2 regions of the Facklamia sp. P12955 genome follow, and region 1 is predicted to be linked to the other one. Evidence: predicted binding sites of a transcription regulator. Region 1 holds the regulator's gene; the other holds the start of a gene.
The links. Region 1 encodes LexA, which represses DNA repair genes until DNA is damaged. Its sites were predicted from a motif close to CNAACANNTGTTNG; they were not measured.

Region 1 (9,442 bases):
CGGGGAAAATGGAATGAGTAAGAGTAAATATGGAGCGAATGCAGAAGACCTTTATGTAAAAGTTCCACCAGGAACCTCTGTTTATGACGAAGCAAGCGGTAGACTCATTGCCGATTTAGTGGACCATGGACAAGAAGTAATTGTTGCTAAAGGAGGGAGAGGGGGGCGTGGAAACATACGCTTTGCCACGCATAAAAACCCTGCTCCTTCAATTGCTGAAAATGGAGAACCAGGTCAAGCCTTGGAGTTACAATTGGAACTTAAAGTTCTAGCAGATGTGGGCTTGGTTGGTTATCCAAGCGTGGGCAAATCAACCCTATTGTCCATTATTTCTAATGCTAAACCCAAAGTAGCAGATTATCAATTTACTACCTTAGTACCCAACTTGGGAGTGGTTAAAATTGCTGATGGTCAGGAATTTGTCGTTGCAGACATGCCGGGCCTTATTGATGGTGCTTCTGATGGTGTTGGTTTAGGTATTGATTTCTTACGCCACATTGAAAGAACTAAAACGTTATTACATATTGTGGATATGGCAGCGGTACATGAACGCGATCCCTTTGAAGATTTTTCTTCTATTATGCAAGAGTTAGCTAATTATCATCCTCGTCTTTTAGAAAGACCCATGTTGATTGTGGCTAATAAAATGGATTTAGATCAAGCTAAAGATAATTTAAAAGTATTTGAAGAAAAAATATCTGATTATTATCAGAATTTAAATCTTTCTATTCCAAAAATTTATCAAATTTCAGCTTGGCAAGCCCAGGGAATTGATTCATTGATGCGAGCAACAGCTCAATTAGTTGACTCCAGTGACTTTATACCCTTGGAGGAAAAAGAAAGTGATCATAAAAATTATACGATCGACGAAAGCCCTGATTTTACTGTTCGTAAACTTGAAGAAGGTTATTGGGAATTAGAAGGTGAAAAGATTATCAAGCTTTATAAAATGACCAATACAGCTCATGATGAAAGTTTACAACGCTTTGCACGTCAACTGCGATCAATGGGTGTCGATCAAGCCTTGAGAGAAGCTGGCGCGAAAAATGGCGATACAGTTTACTTAGAGGATTATCAATTTGAGTTTATTGATTAGGTGGTTTTAATATGCAAAATAAAGTTAAACAAGGGCGTATCCCAATTTTTGACGGTCTTAAGGGAATCGCAATACTGCTAATCATTGCTTATTACTACTTTGAACATATTGTTCCAGGTGGTTTCCTTGCAGTTAATCTATTTCTTTTCATAGCTGGTTTTTTTAACTTTAGACATTTTTATTTAAAAGATATACAAGCTAGAAAAGAGTCCTTTTGGCAATTTATATATAAGCGTTTTGAAAGACTTTTTTTCCCTACTTTATTCGTAGTTTTAACTACGTCTACCTATATTTTACTTTTTAACCGTGATTTTTTATCTAATATTCGGTGGATGGGATTAAGTTCACTCATATTTATTAACAATTATTATCAGATTTTTAATCAACAGTCTTACTTTGTTCAAGCGGCTAATCCAAGTCCCTTTACACATTTGTGGTACGTCTCTTTATATGGACAATTGGTTATTTTAACACCTATTTTAATATTTTTACTTTACAGTTGGCATAAAAAACCTCAAGTAACTATTCGTATGTTATTGATTATTTCAGCCTTATCCGCTTTTTTAATGGGCTATCTTTATAAAGATAACCAAGATCCTACCCGAATTTACTATGACCTTTTAACAAGATTATCTGCTTTTACTCTTGGGGGTTCTTTAGGATTAGCTCTTCCAGTTAATTTATCACCTAAAAAGATTTCATCAAAGAAAATTATGACCATGAATCTTATGGGTTTACTTGCAGTCATTTTTGCTTTCTTCATGATTAAATTCATGTTTGCAACCAAACCTTTTGCTTATCGTTTTGGTTTAACTTTGTTTTCTTTGATTTCTGCTGTAATTGTTGTTTCAAGTATTCATCCAGCAACTATTTGGAACAAAATCTTTCGTTTTAAACTATTTACCTGGATAGGCCAACGATCTTTTTCTTACTATCTATGGTACTATCCTGTCTATCTTTTAATGCCTCAAAACATTAGCTTTATGAATAGGTCTCCATGGTTAAATTATGGTTTTCAGTTGCTTTTGATCATTATTTTAGCTGAAATTACTTACCAATTATTTGAAAAGCGCAGAATTAGTCTTCCAATTGGACAAGACTTTAATTGGCGCAAAATGAAGCATCAATTTGATTATTTAAGCTCTCACCCTCAATCATTAAGAGTAGTGAAATTTATCACAGCGTGTTATATTTTTAATGTCGTGATGGGGGTCATCGCTCTGGCTATTTCTTCACCAGCTAAGGGTGTAGAATCAAGTAAGGAAATTCAAGCCATTATTGAAAACAATATGAATATTGCTGAAGAGTCAAGAAAAACTGAAGAAAGACAAGTAGTTGTTAATAATATCGAAGGCTTAGATCAAGAAGTCTTACTCTATGCTAATGCATTGGAGATAACTTTCATAGGGGATTCAACTTTAGCTGCAGCCACCGAGCGCTTGAATGATGTATTTCCTAAGGCTGTTTTTGATCCGAAAGTCGGTCGACAACTTTATGAATCTTATGATACGGTATATGGTCTCAATCAAACAGGCGGATTAAAGCCTACTGTGGTAACCATGTTAGGCTCTAATGGAACATTTACAGTTGGTCAAATGGATGATTATATTCAAGCAGTCGGTCTAGACCGTGATCAGTATTATGTCAACGTTTTGGTTGATCGCATTTGGACAGATGATGCTAACCGTCAATTGGTAAGAGCGGCTCAAGAATATGGAAATGTTAGAATTATAGACTGGGCGAATTATGCCCGTGGACACGCTGAATGGTTTGCTGAAGATGGCGTTCATCTAAATGATGAGGGGTCATTGGAGTTATCTAAATTTATCGCTAAGGAGATATACCGTCAGCGCTAGTCATAGAAAGAGGTTGATGGAAATATGAAATTACATTTTTTAGGCACAGGTGCTGGGATTCCATCCAGACAAAGAAATGTTTCTTCGCTGGCTTTAAAGTTATTAGATGAGTTGAATGAAATCTGGTTATTTGATTGTGGAGAAGCAACCCAGCATCAAATCTTGGAAACAACCATTCGACCTAGAAAAATAACTAAAATTTTTATTACTCATCTTCATGGAGACCATATTTTTGGCTTGCCAGGACTTCTAAGTTCAAGATCTTTTCAAGGTGGAGAAGACTGTTTAGAAGTTTATGGACCTAAGGGGATAAAAGATTTTATTAAGATTTCCTTAAAATATTCAAAATCCAAACTTGCATACAGTTTAAAAATAACAGAGTTGGTAGACCGAGGTGGCGAGTTAATCTTTGATAATGGCTGGAAGGTTAATTATTTACCTTTAGAACATGGGATTCTTTCTTTTGGCTACCGAGTAGAAGAACCAGATTTACCTGGTCAACTTTTAGTTGAAGAGTTGAAAAAATTTGAGATACCTAATGGTCCAATTTATGGTCAACTCAAACGCGGAGAACGTGTTCAATTAGAAGATGGCAGATGGATAGATGGCCAGAATTTTCTTGCTCCGGATCGACCTGGTAGAATCGTTACCATTTTGGGGGATACCCGTTATTGTCAGAATTCTAAAGTCTTAGCCAGAAAAGCGAATGCTTTAGTCCATGAGGCTACTCATGAAGCAGCGGAAGAAAAAATGGCAAGAGCTTATTACCATTCGACCAGTCATCAAGCAGCCCAAGTGGCTAAAGATAGTCAAGTAGAGGCTCTTTATCTCAATCATATTTCAGCTCGCTACTTAGGCAAGGCTCTCAAGCAACTTGAAAAAGAAGCTTGTTCTATTTTTCCTAACAGTCATCTTGTTAATGACTTTGATGAATATGAAATCCCACTTAATTAATGAGTTTATGATGTGTAAGGAGAATAACGATGTTGTCTAAATACCAATGGCAATTGCCAGAAAATTTAAATGGAAATCAAAACTATCAAAAATTATTAATAGCGGGAGAAGACTATTCGCCCGCTTTTTTAGCAATCTGTTTTAATCGTGGTCTTCATGATCTATCGGCAATAAAAAAAGCCACCGAACAAGAGCCAACTTTATATCATGACCCCTTTGCCTTATATCAAATGGATATAGCAGTAAAACGCATCCATTTAGCCATTGAAAAGGGAGAAAAAATTTTGATTTATGGTGATTATGATGCAGATGGAATCACTTCTTCTTTAATTTTAAAAGAGGCTTTAGATGCTTTAGGAGCTGACAGTCGAGTCTATCTACCCAATCGTTTTAAAGATGGCTACGGTCCCAATATCGATCGTTATCAAGAGTTTATTGAAGAAGGGGTTCAATTAATCATCACGGTTGATAATGGAGTGGCAGGTCATGAAGCAATTGAATTTGCTCAAGAAAAGAAGGTCGACGTTATTGTAACTGACCATCACGAGTTACAGGAAACGCTGCCAGCTGCATATGCCATCATACATCCTCGTCACCCTCAGGGAAGTTATCCTTTTGGAGATTTATCTGGAGCAGGTGTCGCATTTAAAGTAGCAACAGCCATCCTTGGTGAAATACCAATAGAAATGTTAGATTTAGCAGCTATTGGTACGGTTGCTGATATGGTCTCTCTCTTAGATGAAAATCGAACAATTGTTATTGGAGGAATCCATCAGTTAGAAGTTACTCAGCGGCCCGGACTACAGCTTCTATTAAACCAACAATTACAGTCAAAAGATGATATATCTGCCGAAACGATTGGTTTTATTATTGGTCCTCGACTCAATGCTGTGGGACGGTTGGGAGATCCTCGACCGGGATTCGATTGGTTGGCAGCTTTTACCGAGCAAGAGGCTAGTCAGTGGCTTGAGTTTATTGAACAGGAAAATTATAAAAGACAGCAATTAGTCACTCAAATTTATCAAGAAGTTACATCAAAATTAGATGTTTTAAAGGAGTTGCCTCGAATTATTTGCCAGACTTCTCCAAATTGGCATCCCGGAGTTTTAGGAATTGTAGCTAGTCGCATTTGTGATAAATACCAGCGCCCATGCCTACTTTTCAACTTTGACAAGAAAAATCATCAGTATAAAGGTTCAGCTAGATCAAAAGAAAACTTTAATCTTTTCAAAAATCTTAGTCAGCTAAAAGGACTATTAAAGCATTTTGGTGGTCATAGCCAAGCGGCTGGTATGACAATTGAAGAAGATAATTGGCAAAAATTTCAGACTGAATTAAGCCAGTTAGCTGATAAACACAAAGATCAAATTTTAGCCAAAACTTCCTTGTCGGTTGATGCTAGACTAAGTTTGACAGATATTAATTTAAAATTAATCGAAGAGATTCAAAAATTAGGACCTTTCGGTATGCATAATCCTAAGCCTATTGTTTTATTTAAGGACTTAAAGATGATTGAAAAAAGAGTAATTGGAGCGAATAAACAACATGTTAAAATGAAATTTAATCAATCAGGCACTGCAAACTCACTAGCTGCCATAGCGTTTAGTATGGCGGATGACTTTGAAGATTGTCAATTGGGTATTCAGTTGGATATGGTTGGAGAACTGTCAATTAACGAATGGAAACAACAAAAAGAATGTCAATTAATTGTCAAAGATTTTAATTTGGAAGGGCAATTGTGGATTGATTACCGAGGGAAAACACATTTTGATAAATTAAAACAGCTGTCTGAGGTGGTTTATTGTTTTCAAGATAAAAAAAATGCGGCACTCTTTTCTGAACAGTTGAAAAACGACTATCAATTGATTAATTATGAAGCATTACCCATTAATTTTAAATATGAAAATCTAGTGTTGATTGAGCCCCCCCAAAATCTTAATAAACTAAAAAAACTTTTAAAGAGTCACGGATGGGAAAAAATTTATTTAGCCAGTGTTGTTGTAGAATCCAGATATTTAGCAGGCTTGCCCCAGCGTCAAGACTTTGCAAAATTGTTCCAACTGCTTAAGCAAGAAGGTAGTCTTCAACTAAAAGATTTACAAGTTCTTTCTAGCTATTTATCAATTCCATTAATAAAAATAAAAACAATGATTGTGGTGTTTTTTGAGGCGGGTTTTGTTACAATAAAAGATGGACTTGTAATCATGAACCAGCTTAAGCAAGCCAACAAACTTGATTTAATGGAGTTGCCTGCCATGAGCAAGTATCAAGAAGCCATGGAAGCAGAAAAATTATTGAATTTTCAAACACTTGATCAAGTGAAAAGCTGGATAAATAAGGAGACTTAAAATGGATTATACAAACTATATCGCTCGTGTTGATAATTACCCAGAAGAAGGTATTATTTTCCGTGATATCACACCTCTCATGGGAAATGGTCCCGCTTTTGAAGCAGCGACTCAAGAGATAGTAGACTATGCTAGAGAATTAAAGGTGGACATGGTCGTAGGGCCTGAAGCGCGTGGTTTTATTATTGGATGCCCAGTTGCTTATGCGCTTGGAGTGGGCTTTGCCCCTGTCCGTAAAAAAGGTAAACTTCCTAGAGAAACAATTGAAGTAGACTATAGTTTAGAATACGGATCAAATGTCTTACAAATCCACAAAGATGCTATTCAACCGGGCCAAAGAGTCTTAATAACCGATGATTTATTAGCAACAGGTGGAACCATTCAAGCAACTATCCAATTAGTGGAAAATCTTGGAGGAATTGTCGCAGGGTGTGCTTTTCTTATTGAGTTAGATGACTTAAAAGGAAAAGAGAAGTTGGGAGATCACAAGTATTTCACACTAATGCACTATTAGAAATAAAAAGAGCCTAACCAGTTTTAATCTCTGGTTAGGCTAATCTTTAATTGAGTTGATTAGAAATAGCGATTAAGACTAACTACTTTGCCTAAAATTGAAACGTCGGGCAAGATAATATCGTCCATGGTATCATTTTCAGGGCGAAGTACGATATGATCTTTTTTCTTATAAAAAGTTTTACATGTTGCTTCATTATCTTCAGTCATAGCAACAACGACTTCACCATTATTGGCAGTTGCTTGTCTGCGGACGGTGATGATATCGCCATCCAAAATGCCAATATTAACCATGGATTCACCTTTAATGATCAGCATAAATAATTCGCTTGAATCATATTGAAGATCGGTAGGCTTAGGATAATATTCCATAGCTTCTTCTTCAGCAAGAATCGGAGCACCTGCGGCAACATAGCCGAGTAAAGGTACTTTATCGGATTTGATGCCCAATTTTTTAATTCCCAAGGCCGTTATTTCAATCGTCCTTGTTTTACTGGCAGATCTTTCAATCAGTCCACTTTCTTCTAATCGGTCAAGATGACCGTGGACAGTGGATGGAGAAGAAAGTCCAACACGCGCTCCAATTTCGCGAACAGTGGGTGGATAACCATTTTCATTGAGTAATTCATAAATAGATTGTAGCACGTTTAATTGCTTGGTCGTTATCTTAATCATTTCACTCACTCTTTCTATAGGATAATTTAATTGTAGCAGAAGTAGAATTATAAATCAAACAAATGTTCGTAGCAAAGGAGGATCGCTATGCTTTCATCTTCAAAACTAGCAAGAATTAATGAGTTAGCTAAACTTCAAAAAACTAAAGGCCTTACGGATTCAGAAAAAGAAGAACAGAATCAATTAAGACAAGAGTACTTAAAAGTCTTCAGACAGCACATGGTAAGACAGGTTGAGGGAGTTAAAATTGTCGATTCAGATGGAAATGATTTAACACCTGAAAAAGTTAAAAGAATTCAAAAAGCTAAAGGAATGCATAATCGTAAAGATTAATAGGTTAGAGTATTTAATCGGTTAAATTTTTAAAAGGAGAGATGGTATGTCAACATTTTCATGGGTTTTAATTGTTATTTTAGCATTGGTAGCAGGAGCAGTGTTAGGTTTCTTTATTGCTCGGAAGTATATGATGAATTATTTTAAAGAAAATCCACCTATTGATGAGCGCATGATTACGACTATGATGGCGCAAATGGGGCAAAAGCCTTCCAAGAAAAAAGTTCAGCAAATCATGCAGTCTATGAAGATGCAATCGAAATAGCTTTGTTTGAAAATATGTTTTTTCTTTCACAATTTTTGTTACTGTTTTCTGTCCTTAAGGAGCAGAAAAGGCGCAGAAAATTAGGTTTTCTTTAATCAAGTATACAATAAATTATTTTTAAGATTAAAAACCTCCTCCCTAGAGCAGCTTAACGACAGCTTCAAGGGTAGGAGTTTTTTTATAAAGCGTAATAATTATTTCTTTTTAGCAGGAACATAGCTAAAGCTTGGGTCTAATTGATGATCCAAATTATCAAAAGCCTTGGCCAATTCCTGGTCTATTTTAGCTAGTTGATCTTTATTATAATCTAATTCAGGATTATATTTAATGGCAGGTCCAAAAGCTATTTTAGCTCCTTGTCTCTTAAAGAATGATTTAAAGTCTAAAGGTGGTTGAATAGCAATTGGGATGATGTCTTTTTTTGAAAGACGTTGAATGAAAGCAGTTCCACCTTTAATTTCAGTTGTGTACCGACTACCAGAAGGAAAGATACCTAAATTCAAATTTTTTTCAGTTAATTGTTTGACGGCTATTTTGATCGTTTTAGGACTAGGTTTTTCTCGATTAACTGGAAAAACATGTGCCTTTCGTAAAATGCTAGCTAACAAAGAATTATGAAAAATTGATTCTTTTGACATAAAAGAAATTTCAAGTGGATAAAGTGCAATGGCCAAGTATAATGGATCCCAAAAAGAGCGGTGAGTGGCTGCTAGAATAAAAGTTGATTGATTGGGATCGGGAATGTTTTCTTTGCCAATTATATAGGATTTCCCATTAAAAAGACGAAAGAGACAGCGTAAAATGGCTACGGCAAACTGATAAAAAGTCATATTCAATTTCCTTTCAGTTACAATGTTTGTTATTATTTTACCAAGATTCAATCAAGATTCAAGTCAGCATATTCTTAAGGATTTATCAAGTTTTTTATAGGAGGAATGAATGATGTTTAAAATATTGAATTTCACTATTTTATTGTTAGTTAGTCTTACTTTTACAAGAAACGTTATAGCTAATGGTAGCTTAGGAGGGGTCTATTTAATTGAGACATACCCTATCAAGGAAAATTTATTTATACAAGGATTTGAGCTTGATCAAGAGGCCCAACTCTTAATCGGCACAGGTTTATACGGAGAATCAGCTTGGGGTTATTTTAATTGGGAAAAAGGCTTGTTAGACCGCTCCATTGGATTAGATAACCAATACTTTGGAGAAGGGATTTCTTTGCGTGACAATGAACTTTGGCAGTTAACTTGGAAAGAGGGCAAAGTTTTCAAATGGGATGTAAAGACCAAAGAACTAGTCAACACTTATGAAATAAAAGGTGAAGGATGGGGATTAGCTTATAATGAGGAAAAAGATCTGTTCTACTTGTCTGATGGGTCATCAACTATCTATACTTATA
Region 2 (9,442 bases), on a different contig from region 1:
GGCAATACGGCTAGCTTAGTTTTTGTTTTGATATTTATGCTGTTGGCATTGGCCTTAAGCGTGTTTTTAGTACCTATTTCATATCTAATAGCATATGATGTGGAAGGCAAGTATAATTTCTGGGCAACCTTTACTAAAAGTTTAACGGTAGCTAAAAATAATTTTGGCCGAATCGCAAAAAGCCTAATAGTTATTCTTTTAATCTTTATTGTCTTTTTTATTTTGATAGGTCTTCTAGGCTTCGTTATGATGGATGGAGTTGGAGCGATTGTTACTGTAGGGTTGTTAGGGCTTCTAACAATAATTGGGTTAATTTTTTGGGTAGGTCCTTTAGTTGAAGTGTATATGGCTCAAACTCTAAATCATATTTTTAACAGAGAATATTAATTTCAATTGTTTTTTAAGGAGAAAAAAGATGAACATCGAAAAAATTATGGATATATTTCAAAATGATATGAAAGTCGCTGTGCTAGCAACGGTTGACAATGAAAATAAACCGCATGCTCGACATGTTCATGTTGGTCTAGCAAACGATAAAGGAATCTTTTTCATGACCAATCCTAAAACAAATCTTTATCAACAACTCCAAGACAATAAAGCTGTTGCAATGACAGCTATGAAGGAAGAAGATTATTTGATTCAGGTGATTCGGATTGAAGGGAAAGTACGAGAGTTAGGTAAAGAAAAATTAACAGAAATTTTAGGTAACAATCCTTATGTCGAAATAGTTTACCCTGATCAAGCAGATCAAGTGGGTGCCCAAGTGTTTCAAATATATGAAGGTAAAGGCTTCTACCACTCAATGACTCAAGGTCATAAGTATGAGTTTGAAATTGGTGGAAAATTATCTAAGATGTAATGATAAAGCCCTTTGAAAATGTAGAAGTTACATTTTCAAAGGGCTTCACTAATTGTTCAATTAGAAAGAATGCTGGAGGGATCTTGCTCTCAGTCAAAGATAGGTGGAGCTATACTTTATTAAAGCCAAAATCTCTCAAAGGTAAAGATTTTTTCATATAGCTATTTAGTAATCGAAGTGATTTTATTTAATCGGTTTTTAATCCTAACAAATGTTTTAAAAGGTCCTCTATTACGCTAGCAATTATAAAGGTCACCCAAGAAATTGCCCAAGCGCTACTGATAAACGACCAGAGAAAATAAATAACAGTGACCAATGGCCAGTATATATCATCAAATATTTTATCTGTTTTTTTAAGACGCTCTCGACTGTTGATTTCTTGAGGGCTAACCTGTGATGAAAGGCCAGATTCCAATAACTTTTTATAAGTTGATTGATTTCCTCCTAAATAGATGAAAAGGAAGACTGCGCTAGCAACACAGATCAAGAGTCCGGAAATAGTCAAATCTGCTAGACCAGTTGCTACATTTAGACTGTCAACTATAACGATAGGTATAATGGGTAGAAGAATTAAGGCGATACCAGCAATGAATCCATAAGAGCTAACTTTCTCTTGTTGTTTCAAGTCGTTTTTTAGTTGCCTTTCTAAGTTCTTAGATAAACGATATTCTCCCTTAGCTACTTTTTTTGGTTTGCCATTAAATTGGCTAGCTGTTACATAGAAACCAACAGCAATTACAATTGACACTATGATGATACTAATTCCGAAGCTATCGGCTAAGGTGCTGTTTTCACCTAAGACACTTTCTAAAGTCATGAAGACTGATGAAGAGGCAATTATTAAAAAGGTGCCGAGGGCTGTTAATAAATTTGACTTGGTGCTATTGGTAATAAAAGCATTGATTTCTTCTTCTGTGAGTAAGGGATAGTGTGGCAGTTTGTTTTTATCTTGTGTTTTGAATTGATAAGCATCAATCAGTTCCTCAATACTGCCAAATTCAGTAATCACTTTACCAACGGCTTCATGCTCACTCAGACCTGAATCAATTAAGTCTTGGTATTTGTCTTCCATATTTGCCAAGATTTCTGCCTTCAGTTGAAGCATTTCATCATTGACTTCAATCTTGTTAAACATAGAATCAAGATAGGTTTTTATTACGTCCATAATTAAGCTCCTTTAATAATATTTTCCACGATTGCTTTAACGATTGTCCATTCTTTGACTTTATCTTGTAAGACTTCTTTCCCTTTTTGCGTTAATCGATAGTAGGTTCTTGGACGACCATTTGTTTTCTGGCCGGGATAGTCTTCGATTAAACCATCTTTTTTTAAGCGGTTAAAAATGGAGTAAAGAGTTGTTTCTTTCATGATGTATTTTTCATTGGATAAATGAGAAATTGTTTTGCCAATTTCATAACCATAGGAATCACTCTTATCTAAAATAGCTAGGATGAAAAGGTCGTTATACCCTCTAAAAATATCACTATTTATCAATGAATCACCTCACTCTTTTTACTGTATCTGATGGAGTATTTAAATTATAAAACAATTACTACGGCAGATAAAGTAGTTTTTTAAAAAATCAGACCATAGTCCTAGGAAAATAGGAATAAAACAAGCGTCTCTCGATTGTTTAATCGAGAGACGCTTTGATTTTATTATTTGGCTTAGATTTAAAATAGGAATTAAGCTTTAAATAGTAATTGGTGTAATTTCAATGGTTCAATATATTGGCCGTCTTTATAGACACGCATATTACCACCAGAGATTTCATCAATTAGGACAACTTCATCGTTGTTTTGTAAAGTACCAAATTCAAACTTAATATCATAAAGATCAAGACCATGAGCTTTTAATTCATCAGATACAATGGTTGTAATTTGACGAGTGAGCTCAACGGTGCGGTCTACTTGTTCAGCGGATAAAATATCAAGAACAACTAATCCGTCTTTAGTGATTGGTGGATCTTGACGATCATCATCTTTAATTGTGAACTCCACGTATTGAGGAAGATCACTGCCTTCTTCAATATAATCACCGTAGCGACGGAAGAAAGAACCCACTGCTTTTTGGCGGCAAATCACTTCTAAACCTTTACCAAACACTTTAGCAGGCTTAACCTCCATTGTTTGTTCATCCATGTTTGCATTAACAAAGTGTGTTGAGATTCCAGCTTGATGGATTTTTTCAAAGAAAAATTGAGACATTTCTAAACCAGCACGACCAACGCCTTCGATAGATAGACCAACAGAGTTCGCCCCAGGGTCAAAGACACCGTTTTCTCCAGTGACATCGTCTTTAAATTTTAAGAGGTAGTTTCCATTTTCCAAGGAGTAGACGTCTTTTGTTTTGCCTTTATAAACTAATTGCAATTTCAACACCCTTTCTTATTAACATAAGTTAATTTTAGCACACCCCTATCTTAAGGAGTATAAAAAGTTAGATGAATAAACGAAATTCCAGTTAAACGTTCGGGAAAACATACGAACAAATTTTCTGGTTTAGAAAGTGACCTGTGTTATAATGAGGTGAAGAGTTTTTTTACGGACAGAGAAGAGAGGGATTGTTTTGACTAAAGATAAAATTACCATCAAGGGTGCAAGAACCCACAATTTAAAAAATATAGACATAGAAATACCTCGTGATCAATTAGTTGTAGTGACTGGATTATCGGGGTCTGGCAAGTCATCACTTGCCTTTGATACCCTATATGCAGAAGGCCAAAGAAGGTATGTAGAAAGTTTGTCAGCCTATGCACGTCAATTTTTAGGGCAAATGGATAAACCGGAAGTCGATTCGATTGAGGGTCTGAGTCCCGCCATTTCAATTGATCAAAAGACAACCAGTAAGAACCCGCGCTCAACCGTAGGAACAGCTACTGAAATTAATGATTTTTTACGTTTGCTTTATGCCAGAGTAGGGACTCCCTACTGTCCTCGTCACAACTTACCCATTGTTAGACAATCTGTTGAACAGATGGTGGATCGCTTATTGGAATTACCAGATCGCAGTAAAATTCAAATTCTTTCACCACTTGTAAGGAATCAAAAAGGGCAGCATAAAAGAGTGTTGGAGCAAGTAGCTAAAGAAGGTTATGTTCGTGTAAGAGTAGATGGAGAAATATTTGATTTAACCGAAGTTCCCGAACTTTCAAAAAAAGTCAGTCATACTATTGAAATTGTGGTCGATCGAATTGTGATTAAAGAAGGGATTCGATCTCGACTTTATGACTCCGTTGAAACAGCAGTGAATGCTTCTAAAGGTTATTTAGTTGTAGATGTAATTGATGGAGAGGAACTTTATTTTAATGAGCATTATACTTGTCCATACTGTGATTTTTCTATTGAAGAGTTAGAACCAAGACTTTTTTCTTTTAATGCACCCTTCGGTTCTTGTCCGGCTTGTGATGGTTTGGGTGCTCGTTTAACTCCTGATGAAGATTTAATTATTCCTGATCCAACCTTAACTTTGCGTGAGGGAGCCTTTTTACCTTGGGGCAAAGAAGGTTCGGGCTACTATGCTTCTATGCTAGAACAATTTGCTAAAGCTTACGGTATCCCAATGGACCTTCCTTATGAAGAATTAACCAAGGACCAACAAGAAGCGCTCAAATATGGGCAACCTAACTTTCACTTTAAATTTACCTTTGAACCCATGCACGGTGGTAAGAAGCGAACGGTTGATCAGACATTTGAAGGGATCTTTAATAATGTTGAAAGACGCTATAATCAAACAAGTTCAGATTATATGCGAGATGTTTTGCGTAATTATATGCAAGAGTTAGAGTGTCCAACTTGTAGAGGTCAACGCTTGAACGAAAAAGCTTTAAGTGTAAGAGTGGCTGATAAAAATATTGCTCAAGTGACAGCATTGTCTATTGATATGGCAAAAACACATTTTGAAAATATACAATTTGATGAGCATGACTTGATGATTGCTCAACCGATTATGAAAGAAATCAATGATCGTTTGACTTTTCTAGATAATGTGGGATTGGAGTATTTGACACTCGATCGAATTGCAGGCTCGTTGTCAGGAGGAGAAGCTCAAAGGATTCGTTTAGCTACCCAAATTGGCTCGCGACTAAGCGGCGTGCTTTATATACTGGATGAACCTTCAATTGGCTTGCATCAACGAGACAATGATCGCTTAATTCATTCGTTAATGGAGATGCGTGATTTAGGGAACACCCTAATTGTTGTTGAGCACGATGAAGAGACCATGTTAGCAGCTGACTACCTAATCGATATTGGGCCTGGTGCGGGCGATCAAGGAGGAAAAATTGTAGCTGCTGGAACCCCTCAAGAGGTAATGGGGAACCCTGACTCTCTTACTGGTAAATACCTAAGGGGCGAAAAAGGGATTGTTGTGCCTAAAAAACGTAGACAGGAAGACTTAGGTTGGATTGAGGTCAAGGGTGCTCGTGAAAACAATTTAAAAAATATCGATGTTTCTTTTCCAATTGGTCGCTTAACTTGTGTGACTGGCGTTTCCGGTTCTGGCAAATCGTCCTTAGTGAATCGCATCTTAAAAGTTGCCTTAGCTAAGCGGTTAACCTCTACTCAGGAAAGACCGGGTAAATTCAAAGATATCAGTGGATTTGAAGAGCTAGAAAAAGTGATTGAAATTGATCAAAGTCCAATTGGTCGAACTCCAAGGTCTAACCCGGCAACCTATACTTCTGTTTTTGATGACATTCGTGCATTATTTGCGAATACTAATGATGCTAAAATTCGCGGTTACAATAAAGGAAGATTTTCATTTAATGTCAAGGGAGGACGTTGTGAATCTTGTGGTGGAGCAGGTATTAAGAAAATTGAAATGCATTTTCTCCCAGATGTTTATGTTCCGTGCGATGTCTGTCATGGCGCCCGTTACAATTCAGAGACACTCGAAATTAAATTCAAAGGACAATCGATAAGCGATGTCTTAAATATGACAGTCGATGAAGCAGTGGAATTTTTTGATGCGCATCCAAAGATAGCGCGCAAAATGAAAACGCTGCAAGACGTAGGTTTAGGCTATATCCAGTTAGGACAATCGGCAACCACTTTATCGGGTGGCGAAGCACAGCGAATGAAATTAGCCGCTGAACTTCATCGTGTTTCCAATGGCAAAACGCTTTATATTTTGGATGAACCGACTACTGGATTACATGTTCATGATATTGTTAAATTAATGAATGTTATTAATCGATTAGTAGAGGCTGGCAACACGGTAGTTATTATTGAACACAATCTTGATGTAATTAAAACGGCAGACTATATTATTGATATGGGGCCCGAAGGTGGTAGTCACGGAGGTCAAGTAGTGGCTGTTGGTACTCCAGAAGAAATCGCTAGAAAACGAAAGAGTCATACTGGCAAATTTTTAAAAGATATTTTGAAGCGCGATAAAGATAAGGGTTTTCGATAATAGAGAGCATAGGCTGGGAAATTAAGACGTCCGGCCTATGCTTTTTTAATAATAACCGCTATCCTAATAACAGGAATCAGATAAGGATTTCTTTAAAAACAAATATCAGCCTAGGGACCTATGATTAAAGAGTAATTAACTAGCATAATAGAAGATGAAGAGGGTCAGTATAAATTAGGAGGATTATTATGAACGAGAAAGAAAGAATTATCGAATTAGTTAGACAAAAAATTATATCTATGGATGAAGCCTTAAGATTACTTGAAGCAGGTGGTATGGCAAACGATTCATCAGAACCTACTGAGGATAGCGCTAAGACAAAAGACACTAAAATTGAGAGCAAGACATTGGTAAAAGATGACCTCAACCGCCTGGTTCGTTCAATGGTAGATCAAGCAGTGAATGCAGGGACAAGTGTAGTGAAAGAAGTAGCTCAAGCAAGCAATCAAGTCGTTAAAGAGGTCAATGATTCACTGGAAAACCGTAAAGAAACAAAAGACAGACCTTCTTTTAAAGAACAGACCAGTGATCAAGAAGAACATGCTTCTTATCAAGCAAAGGCTGAAGCTTTTGAAACAAAAGGGCAGGCCATTCAGCAAGAAATTGAAGAGGTTAATGAGCGACTTCATCAATTTAATGAAGAAAAGATTATTATCCAACAGCGGTTAAGAGAACTAGAAATTCTGGCTGAAATTGAAGAACTGACCACTGAGATGAAAGATCAGGTCAAAGATTTTACCTTACAAGAAAGAGCGATTGACAGTGAAATTAAGCATTTAGAACAGCAAGTCGAAGGACTTTATGATCAGCAAGAGGATCTATATGAAGAATGTAAAGAAAATCAACAAGCTGACCCTGAATTTAAACGGTTTATTTCTAATTCCACCCAAGTTCTTACTGAGCAAGCGCACCAATTTAAAGAAGAAGCAAGCAGAGAAGGTAAACGCCTTGGCAAGCAAGTGAAGGATCTGATAAAATCCTCACTCAATAATTTCACCACTAAGGATGTTAATGTATCTTTCAATGTGCCTTGGATTAAGAGTCAAGTATTAGACCATACTTTTTCCTTTGATGGAGCAACTTTAACAGCGATGGATTTTAATGTATTAAATGGTGATTTACAAGTAGAATTCCATGAAGGCGACGACATTTTAGTAGAGGCTGCTATTAAGCTGATGGGTGGACAAGATAAGCTAACGGTTGACTTGTTCAAAGAAAAAGTAACTATAACCACCATTGAAAATAAATTGGTTTTTCATGTGGATGCTATGAATTTAGCTATGGATGCCAAGATCAGCTTGCCTCATAAGCTATATCATTCAGTTGTTTTAAAAACCCTTAATGGAGATATAAGAGTCAAACAAATGGAAGTAAACAATCTAATCATTTCTAGTAAGCGAGGAGACATCCGTCTTGCTGATACCAAGGCAGATGAAGTGAATATTGACACAAAATTAGGAGATGTTAAACTTAAAAACATCTCAACTGATATATTAGGTTTGAATCTAGTCAATGGTGATGTAAAAATTAAAAACTCAACCATCCAAACAACTAGTCTTAAAAATATTAATGGAGACTTCCGAATTGTTGGACCAGTTGGTAATATTAAGGCCAGTACAGTTAATGGAGATTGTTACATTACTAAAAAAGATATCGAACCAGCTAATATTTCACTTTCAGCTGTTCATGGCGACCTTAAAGTCAGCTTACTAAAAGAACAGGCTTTCACCGCAAGAGGTAATCTCTCTGAAGGACAAATTAAGCATCGAATGTCTGGCTTAGACCGACAAGAAATTTTTGATGGTGGTAAATCATTTATATACAATCGTCCCGGTCATCTGGATCAGAAAGAAGTTCAGATTGATGCAAGTATTACCTTTGGAGATTTGTACCTAAAAGATGGAGATTCTGAGACAGGAAAGGAAGGTAAATAATGCAACGATTAACACGCTCATCATCCGATCGCCGCATTTTTGGTGTTTGTGGTGGTATAGCAGAATACTTTAATATTGATTCGACTTTAGTCCGTTTAATTTTTCTGATTGCTATGTTTTCAGCAGGAGTGGGTTTTTTCCCATACATTTTAATGGCGGTTATTATACCCTATGATTATCAAGTTGGCAAACCCTCTTTACGTCGTAAAGGAAAGAAATATTCAGAAACTAATTCTCATCAGGTGATTAAAGATATTACTCCTCAAGATGACGATAACTGGAGTGACTTTTAGAAAAATAAAACGAGCCCTCATCTTATTAGGTGAGGGCTCATTTTTAATGATAGCGCCATTTGCTAGTCAGAAGGCTCTTTCTATGATACCATTTTAGAGAAAAATGAATGGAGGATCGGACCGTGGGAAAATATGTGACAGTCCAAAAATTAACTGAAACTTTAGATGTGGAGATTGTCTATGGTCATGAACATGTCGATAAGAAAATTGTTTCCAGTGAAGTTTCAAGACCAGGACTTATTCTGGCAGACTTCAAAGAATTCTATCCGAGTGATCGGATTCAATTAATCGGTCGAACAGAAACAGCTTATTTAGATACCTTGACTAGCCAAGAACGTATTGAGAAATTCCGCTCTATCTGTCGTGAAGATACGCCTGCTATTGTAGTCGCTCGAAAAATATCTATACCTTCAGAACTTATTTTAATAGCTAAAGAACGTCAGGTGCCACTACTTTCAGCTCGTTCTCGTACTAGCCGGGTCTTGGCAAATCTAACCAATTATTTAGAAGGACAATTAGCAGAGCGTTTTTCAAAGCATGGAGTCTTTCTTGAAGTATTTGGGATGGGAGTCTTGTTAACAGGCACCTCTGGAGTCGGCAAATCAGAAACCGCTTTAGAGTTGATTCAAAGGGGTCACCGTCTAGTAGCCGATGACCGAGTAGAATTTTTTATGGTGGATGAGCTAACCCTAATTGGTGAAGCGCCGGAAATTCTACAAAACTTATTAGAAATTCGTGGCTTGGGAATTGTTGATGTAATGAGTCTTTATGGAGTCTCGGCCATTGTACGTTCTAAAAAGTTAGAATTAATTATCGAGATGGTATTAGATGATGGACAAATTGAATATGATCGTTTAGGGTCTGGTCAACAATACGACCGGATTTTTGATGTTCAAATCCCAAGAACGAGAATACCGGTAAAAACAGGACGGAACTTAGCA

Region 2: the regulator LexA is predicted to act here: its motif matches at 3,344-3,357, upstream of uvrA (excinuclease ABC subunit UvrA).

What each region holds. Positions count from the first base shown of each region.
Region 1 is NZ_JBNUPF010000002.1:9,354-18,795, forward strand. Features, by position in the region: gene obgE (GTPase ObgE) at 1-1,096, shown strand, start outside; gene ACQV2G_RS00680 (acyltransferase family protein) at 1,108-2,952, shown strand; gene rnz (ribonuclease Z) at 2,977-3,906, shown strand; gene recJ (single-stranded-DNA-specific exonuclease RecJ) at 3,936-6,254, shown strand; gene ACQV2G_RS00695 (adenine phosphoribosyltransferase) at 6,256-6,768, shown strand; gene lexA (transcriptional repressor LexA) at 6,828-7,442, opposite strand; gene ACQV2G_RS00705 (DUF896 domain-containing protein) at 7,530-7,775, shown strand; gene ACQV2G_RS00710 (YneF family protein) at 7,822-8,040, shown strand; gene ACQV2G_RS00715 (lysophospholipid acyltransferase family protein) at 8,235-8,870, opposite strand; gene ACQV2G_RS00720 (glutaminyl-peptide cyclotransferase) at 8,980-9,442, shown strand, end outside.
Region 2 is NZ_JBNUPF010000013.1:29,957-39,398, forward strand. Features, by position in the region: gene ACQV2G_RS05025 (hypothetical protein) at 1-387, shown strand, start outside; gene ACQV2G_RS05030 (pyridoxamine 5'-phosphate oxidase family protein) at 416-859, shown strand; gene ACQV2G_RS05035 (permease prefix domain 1-containing protein) at 1,047-2,024, opposite strand; gene ACQV2G_RS05040 (PadR family transcriptional regulator) at 2,027-2,353, opposite strand; gene ACQV2G_RS05045 (phosphoribosylaminoimidazolesuccinocarboxamide synthase) at 2,545-3,231, opposite strand; gene uvrA (excinuclease ABC subunit UvrA) at 3,428-6,274, shown strand; gene ACQV2G_RS05055 (DUF4097 family beta strand repeat-containing protein) at 6,463-8,208, shown strand; gene ACQV2G_RS05060 (PspC domain-containing protein) at 8,208-8,501, shown strand; gene hprK (HPr(Ser) kinase/phosphatase) at 8,624-9,442, shown strand, end outside.